DNA from 2 places in the Hydrogenophaga electricum genome. Region 2 is predicted to be linked to the other one. Evidence: riboswitches for the same ligand, from Rfam matches in the RefSeq annotation. Region 2 holds a riboswitch; the other holds the start of a gene.
What was found. A riboswitch is a leader RNA that binds a small molecule or an ion and turns the genes downstream of it on or off. The one in region 2 is predicted to bind cobalamin.
Positions count from the first base shown of each region.

Region 1 (3,396 bases), on a different contig from region 2:
TTGATCAGGTCCTTGACCCGGCTGCGGTAGAGCACCAGCCCCGCATGGCGGGTGCCGTCCTGCCAGCGCAGGCCGGCTTCGGCGCTGCGCGAGGTTTCGGCCTTGAGGTCCGGCGTGCCGTAGAGGCTGAAGCGCTGGAACAGCGTCGGCACGCGGAAGGCCGTGCCGGTGGATGCCGTCAGTTGCCATTGCGGGCTCAGCGCATAGCCGTAGGCCAGCGAGCCGGTGGTTTCGGCACCGAATTCGCTGTCATCGTCCCGCCGTGCGTTGACCTGCAGGGTGTGGGCGCCGGAACGCAGGCCGTAGCCCAGGGCGACGCCATCCAGGTGGCGGTCGCTCACCGCGGGCACGGTGCTGTCGTTCTCCAGGTTGTCCTTGCGGCGTTCGACATCCAGGGTCAGCAGGCCGGGCCCGGCTTTCCACTCGTTGCGCAGCAGCAGCGTGTCGACGCGGGTTTCGCTCAGGTAGGGCGAGGGCGTGGTTTCGTAGCGGTCGGTGCCCCGGCTGACGCTGACGCGGGTGCGCCAGGCATCGCTCCAGCGGCCGTCCCAGTTCAGGCCCAGGGTCCGCAGATGGCTGCGGGACTGGTCGTCCACCCCGGGCACGAAGCCGTCGTAGTCCGCCTTCTGGCGGTTGTCCAGCCAGGTCAGTTCCAGGCGCTGGCCCGGGGCCAGCTTCCAGCCCAGACGACCGGAGAACGATTCGTTGCGGTAGCCGTCATCGTCGGGATTGCCTTGCGGACGGGCATTGAAGCCGTCGCTGCGCTCGGTGCCCAGACCCAGCGCGTAGTCGAAAGCCCCTTCCCCACCGCGCAAGGACACCTGGGCCTCGCGCGTGCCGTGCGAGCCCAGACCCACCCGCACCGACGGGAAAAAGCCTTGCTCGCCGGCGCGCGTGAAGATCTGCACGACACCGGCCATCGCGTCGGAGCCGTACACGGCGGCAGCCGGCCCGCGCAGCACCTCGATGCGCTCGACCTGGGACAGCGGGATGGCGTTCCAGCTCGCACCGCCGGTGGCCTGGGAGTCGACACGCACACCGTCGATGAACACCGCCGTGAAGCGGGTCTCCCCGCCGCGCAGGTACAGGCTCGTGGAAGCGGCCGGCCCGCCGTTCTGGTTGATCGTGACGCCAGGGACGCGCGCCAGCACCTCGGCCACCGAGCTCACCCCGCTGCGCTCGATGGCGTCGCGATCGACGATGGACACATCGGCCACCACGTCGGTGATGGGCTGCTCGGAGCGGGTGGCCGACACCACCACGGTGGGCAGCGTGGTCTGGGCCAGGGAGGCAAAGGAAGCGCAGGCGGCCGCACAGGCCAGCGGCAGCACGGCCAAGCGTGCACGGGAAGCGTGGGTAGACATGAAAAAGAATGGCGATGAAGCTGCCCTCGCCATCTTCCCCGACAGCGCATGGGCGATACGGCGGAGCCCGCATGCGCGCGCACCACCACCTCGTTGGCCGGTATCCGGGCTGACAGAAACAACCTCCAAAAGCCTTCCCAGACGTCGATGACGTCCAGTGGCTGTTGATGGAAGCGGGGCCTGCGCTGAAAACGAAGGCCCGTCTGCTTACCGTTGCGGGGGCAGCGCAGGTTAGGTCCACCCGGCATGGGCTTTCCCTCCTGCTTCCCGTTGAACTGCGGCGTGAGACCCACACCGCGAGCACCAACACCGCCATTGTAATTGGCCCCGCCCTGCCACAACCCTACAATGTCCCGGCAACTCGTGGTAACCATGCATGGCCGACCTCAATCCCATTGACCAGATCGCCGAGCGGGTGGAACGCCTGCTGCTGCGCCATGAAGAACTGCAGCGCACCAACGCGCTGCTGACCGAACAGGTGCAGACCCTGCAGGCTGAGCGCGACTCGCTGCGCTCGCGCCTGAGCGCCGCGCGCGGACGCATCGAGGCCCTGCTCGAACGCCTGCCGCTCGACCCGGCCGATGCGGCCCCCGCCAAGGAACGCGAATGAACAAGCCCGCGACCAAGCAGATCGAGGTGCAGATCATGGGCCAGAGCTACCTGCTGGCCTGCCCCGCCGGTGGCGAACAGGCCCTGCTCGAAGCCGTGGAACGGGTCGACACCGCGATGTGCCGCATCCGCGACGCCGGCAAGGTCAAGGCGCGCGATCGCATCGCCGTGCTCGCCTCGCTGAACCTGGCTTTCGAGCTGGCCCAGAAGGAAACCCAGGCCCTCGAAGCCACGGCCCACCCGACCCCGCTGCCTCCGGCCATGGCGGCGGCCGCACCGGCCGAGTCGTGGGACACCGCATCGCTGGCCCGGCTCGACGACCTGGCCCGGCGCATCGACCACACCCTGGGTCAGGACGGCCAGTTGCTCTGATCGCGCTTTCGCGGCGCCCCGGACCGGCGGTGGCTCCGGGACAGCGCCGCGAGGCAGGCAACCGGCCTACAATGGCGTTGTCTGCGGTGCATGCCGGGCTTTATATTTCCTTGAACCAATGCTCTTTGAGCCCGGGCTTGGTACATTGCGTGGCTGGTGCGAGCGTCTCGCGTCAGATGAACCCGAAGCCCCGCTGCCCTCGCCCACCTGAACCCCCGGTTCAGGATGACGGTCCGGTGGCACTTGCAGACACCTTCTTTTTTCATGCGGCCCTCTGGGCCGCATGTCTTTTGTGCGCCGCCCTATGCTCGACCCCCTGCTGATCCTGGAACTGGCCGCACTGGGCCTCGCCGCCGGCTTCCTCGCCGGGCTGCTGGGCATCGGCGGCGGCATGCTGATGGTGCCCTTCATCACCCACATCCTCGGCGCCCGGGGCGTGGCGCCGGACCTGGCTGTCAAGATGGCCATTGCCACCTCGATGGCCACCATCATGTTCACCTCGATCTCCAGCGTCCGGGCCCACCACCGCAAGGGCGCGGTGCGCTGGGACATCGTGCGCCAGCTTGCACCGGGCATCGTGATCGGTGGCGCCATCGCCAGTCTGGGCGTGTTCGCCGTGCTCAAGGGCAGCACGCTGGCCTTGCTGTTCGCGGTGTTCGTCGGCTTCTCGGCCACACAGATGCTGGTGGACCGCAAACCACGCCCGTCGCGGGCCCTGCCCGGCCCCGCCGGGCAGACCGGCGCCGGCGCCGCCATCGGGCTGCTCTCGGGCCTGGTGGGTGCGGGCGGTGGCTTTCTGAGCGTGCCCTACATGACCTGGTGCAACGTGGCCATCCACAACGCCGTGGCCACCAGCGCCGCGCTGGGCTTTCCGATCGCAGTGGCCAACGTCATCGGCTACGCCGTGTCGGGCCAGGGCATGAGCGGACTGCCGTCCGGTTCCCTCGGCTACATCTCCCTGCCTGCGCTGGCCGTGATCGCCAGCGCCAGCGTGCTGATGGCCCCCCTGGGTGCCAAGGCCGCGCACGCCCTGCCCGTGCGCACCCTCAAG
Region 1 covers NZ_BSPB01000018.1:63,939-67,334, reverse strand. The annotation lists gene QQK43_RS12420 (TonB-dependent receptor domain-containing protein) at 1-1,364, opposite strand, end outside; cobalamin riboswitch at 1,443-1,687, opposite strand; gene QQK43_RS12415 (DUF904 domain-containing protein) at 1,741-1,974, shown strand; gene QQK43_RS12410 (cell division protein ZapA) at 1,971-2,345, shown strand; RNA gene ssrS (6S RNA) at 2,421-2,601, shown strand; gene QQK43_RS12400 (sulfite exporter TauE/SafE family protein) at 2,650-3,396, shown strand, end outside.
Region 1: another riboswitch for cobalamin. It lies ahead of QQK43_RS12420 (TonB-dependent receptor domain-containing protein); the one in region 2 lies ahead of QQK43_RS10385 (acyl-CoA thioesterase).

Region 2 (3,396 bases):
GCGCTCGCGCGCCGTCACCGCGCCCCACCGGATGGGCAGGGCGCCGAAGCCGCCCGAATGCGAGGTGAGCCGGATGTGGCGCGGGTGCGGCGACTGGGCCGATGGCGGCAGCGCGGCCGGGGCCACGGCGGGAGCGGCGTCTTCAGACATGAAAGGCCTCCTCAGAAAAAGGCGCAGGGGGACACGGGGTGCCGGTATGAGCCGGTTTTTTGGACCAACTGGTCAAAACCGTAACAAAAACCATGCCACACGTCGACAGCGGATTTGCCCCAATGCGGTGCACCTTGCGCGGAGCGACCGTTTCAGCCCTGCCCCATTTCAGCTTCCCCTGGCGCCCCCCGGGTACCCACCTGCAGGCGGACACGGGGCGGCTGTCCGGACAGCTGCACGCCATACCCCAGCCGCCGCCCCATCGCCACCAGTGCCCCATGCCCGTGGTGGCCCAGCAGGCAGTGCAGTTCGGTGTCGGCCCGGCAGACCGCGGCCGACAGCAAGGCCGTGCCGAGCCCGAGGCGGCGCACGGGCCGCTGCACGCTCAGCGCCAGCTCCCAGGCCCCGGGTTCGGCCGTGGGCACCAGTTGCAGGGCGGCCAGCAGGCCTGCTCCGGTTCGCCGGCGCCAGCCCCACCAGCGCTGGGCCGGCCAGGAAATGCCGCGCACCCAGTTCCGCAGCGCGGCGTCGCCCAGCGTGCAACCGAAGCGGGCGTACCGGTCGTCGGTGTCCAGGGCCAGCAGGTGCACCGCCAGCGCGCGGCGGTCCTCCGCTGACAGCGGCACGAGCTCAAGCGTCGACCGCCACATAGACCAGCTCCGCCGATGTGCAGCGGTGGCGCGCCCCGGTGACCGGCGACTCGGCCCAGAGCTCGACCTGCACCCGCACCGAACGCTGGCCGGTGCCCGTCACGCGCGCCGTGACCTCGACCACATCGCCAACGACGGCGGGGGCGACGAAGTCCATGCGTTCGCTCGCGGCCATCACCACGCTGCGCCGCACCTGCCGCGTGGCCGCAACGAACCCGGCCTTGGCCATCCAGGCCATGGCCGGCCCGCCGTGCAGCACGCCACGGTGGTTGGCATGGCCCGGGAACACGATTTCGGCCACCCGTGCCCAGCCCGCCGGCGAGGCGCCATCGGCCGGACCGTCCGCCGCCTCCGGCGCGATGGCGGTGGCCGGTTCGGTCCCGGCCTGGCGCACCATCACGAATTCGCCGCGCAGGCAGTGCACCCGCTCGCCGCTGAGCAGGTCTTCGGCCGTCAGACTGGCTTCCACGGTGGCCGACCGGCGGCCGCGCTGCAGCACGCGGGCCTGGCATTCGACCGCAAAACCGGCCGGCGCGGGCGACGCGAAGTCCAGGCGCCCCACGGCGGCGGTGACCACCGCGCCGCGCAGCGCCTTGCTGCCCATGATGAACGCCAGGCGGTCGAGCATGGCCAGCGCCGCACCGCCGAACAGCGTGCCGTGGTGGTTGGATTGGTCGGGCCACACCAGGTCGACCACGACCAGGGGGGTGGGCAGCGCCGCCGCGGATGCGGGCGCCGGGAAAACGACAGATTCGGACAAGACAGACCTCCGTTGAAGGAGGCGAAGCGCACACCGATCGCAAGACGGCCTCCGCGCGCGAGCCCGCCCGGATGCCCGCGGCACGGAGCGCCACGGCAGCGGTAGACAAGGGTTTGCCACGCGGAACGGTCCCGCTCCGGGACACCCCGCCCAGGCACAGACACACACACCGCCCCGTGGCAGGTCTCCTGGCTCTCGGGTCGTCATCCGCTGCCAGCCTTCCCGGCACGAAGCCAGTGGCGTGGAGGGCAGCGGACTCGCCGATCACAGTTGCGGGGGCAGCCACAGACTGGGTTGGTGATCAACCGTTCTGTCGTTCCCTTTTCATTCTTGCGGTGGGGCAAGAAACCGCGGGGCCGGCGCAGTATACGGCCGCCCTGTGCCGCCGGGCGGGCCGGCCCCGGGGGTCGGTCAGCGCTGCGGCGCGCGCTTTTTCGCGGCCTCGTCGTCGATCAGTTCGTACCACATGGCGTTGAGCACGGCAAAAGCGGCGGCCAGCAACAGGCCGAGGATCCAGGCGAAGTACCACATGAGGATGTCCTTTCAGGGTCTGGTGGAATCAGTAGGCGTGGTCGCCATGGGTGATGTCGCGGGTGCGCACCTTGCCCCACATGACGCGGTACACCCAGCTCGTGTAAGCCAGGATCAGCGGCACGAAGATCACCGCGCACACCAGCATGATGAACAGGGTCTTGTGGCTCGACGAAGCGTCCCAGACCATCAGCGCCGAGCGCAGGTCGATCGACGAAGGCACGATGAAGGGGAACATCGACGCGCCCACGCTCAGGATGATGCCGGCGATGCCCAGCCCGCTGAACACCACCGTGAGGCCTTCCCAGCGCGCGCGCAGACCCAGCAGCGCCGCCAGCGTGCCGGCAAAGCCCAGCGCCGGAGCCAGCAGGGTCCAGGGGTGCTGCTGGTAGTTGCTGAACCAGGCGCCCGCCACGCCGGCGGTCACGGTCTTGAGCAGCGGATTGGACGGGCCATTGGCCAGGTGCGGGCTGCTCAACTGGTAGCCGGCCACGAAGGCCCACAGCAGCCACCCGGCCAGCGCGTACAGCACCAGGGTGCCCAGGGCCGCCAGCGAGGCGAAGCGGCGTGCCCGCTCGGCCACGGTGCCTTCGGTCTTGAGCGTCAGCCAGGCGCCGCCGTGCATGACCAGCATCGTCACCGACACCAGACCGCACAGCACCGCATACGGGTTGAGCAGGCCGAAGAACGTGCCTTCGTAGATCATCCGCATGTCGTCGGTGAAGCGGAACGGCACGCCCTGCAGCACGTTGCCGATGGCCACGCCGAAGATCAGCGCCGGCACGAAGCCGCCGACGAACAGCGCCCAGTCCCAGGCGCTGCGCCAGGTCGCGCTTTCGCGCTTGCTGCGGTACTTGAAGCCCACCGGCCGCAGGATGAGCGCGAACAGCGCCGCAAACATGGCGAGGTAGAAGCCCGAGAAAGACATGGCGTAGATGTGGGGCCAGGCCGCGAAGATCGCGCCGCCGCCGAGCACCAGCCACACCTGGTTGCCTTCCCACACCGGGCCGATGGTGTTGATGACGACACGCCGCTCCAGATCGGTGCGGGCGACGAAGGGCAGCAGCGCACCGACCCCGAGGTCGAAGCCGTCGGTGACGGCAAAGCCGATCAGCAGCACACCGAGCAGCAGCCACCAGATGACACGCAGGACGTCGTAGTCCAGAAGGGTATGAAGAATCATGGAATTTCTCCGCAGTGAGCGTGGGTGGGGCGGTCAGGCGGTATGCACCTTGCCGATGAGGGGCACGTCGGCGCCGGCAGCCGGCGGGGCGTCCGGCTCGGGGCCTTTGCGGATGGCCTTGA
Region 2 covers NZ_BSPB01000013.1:91,359-94,754, forward strand. The annotation lists gene QQK43_RS10375 (GTP cyclohydrolase II) at 1-150, opposite strand, end outside; gene QQK43_RS10380 (hypothetical protein) at 303-776, opposite strand; gene QQK43_RS10385 (acyl-CoA thioesterase) at 781-1,560, opposite strand; cobalamin riboswitch at 1,722-1,928, opposite strand; gene cydX (cytochrome bd-I oxidase subunit CydX) at 1,972-2,091, opposite strand; gene cydB (cytochrome d ubiquinol oxidase subunit II) at 2,120-3,274, opposite strand; gene QQK43_RS10400 (cytochrome ubiquinol oxidase subunit I) at 3,308-3,396, opposite strand, start outside.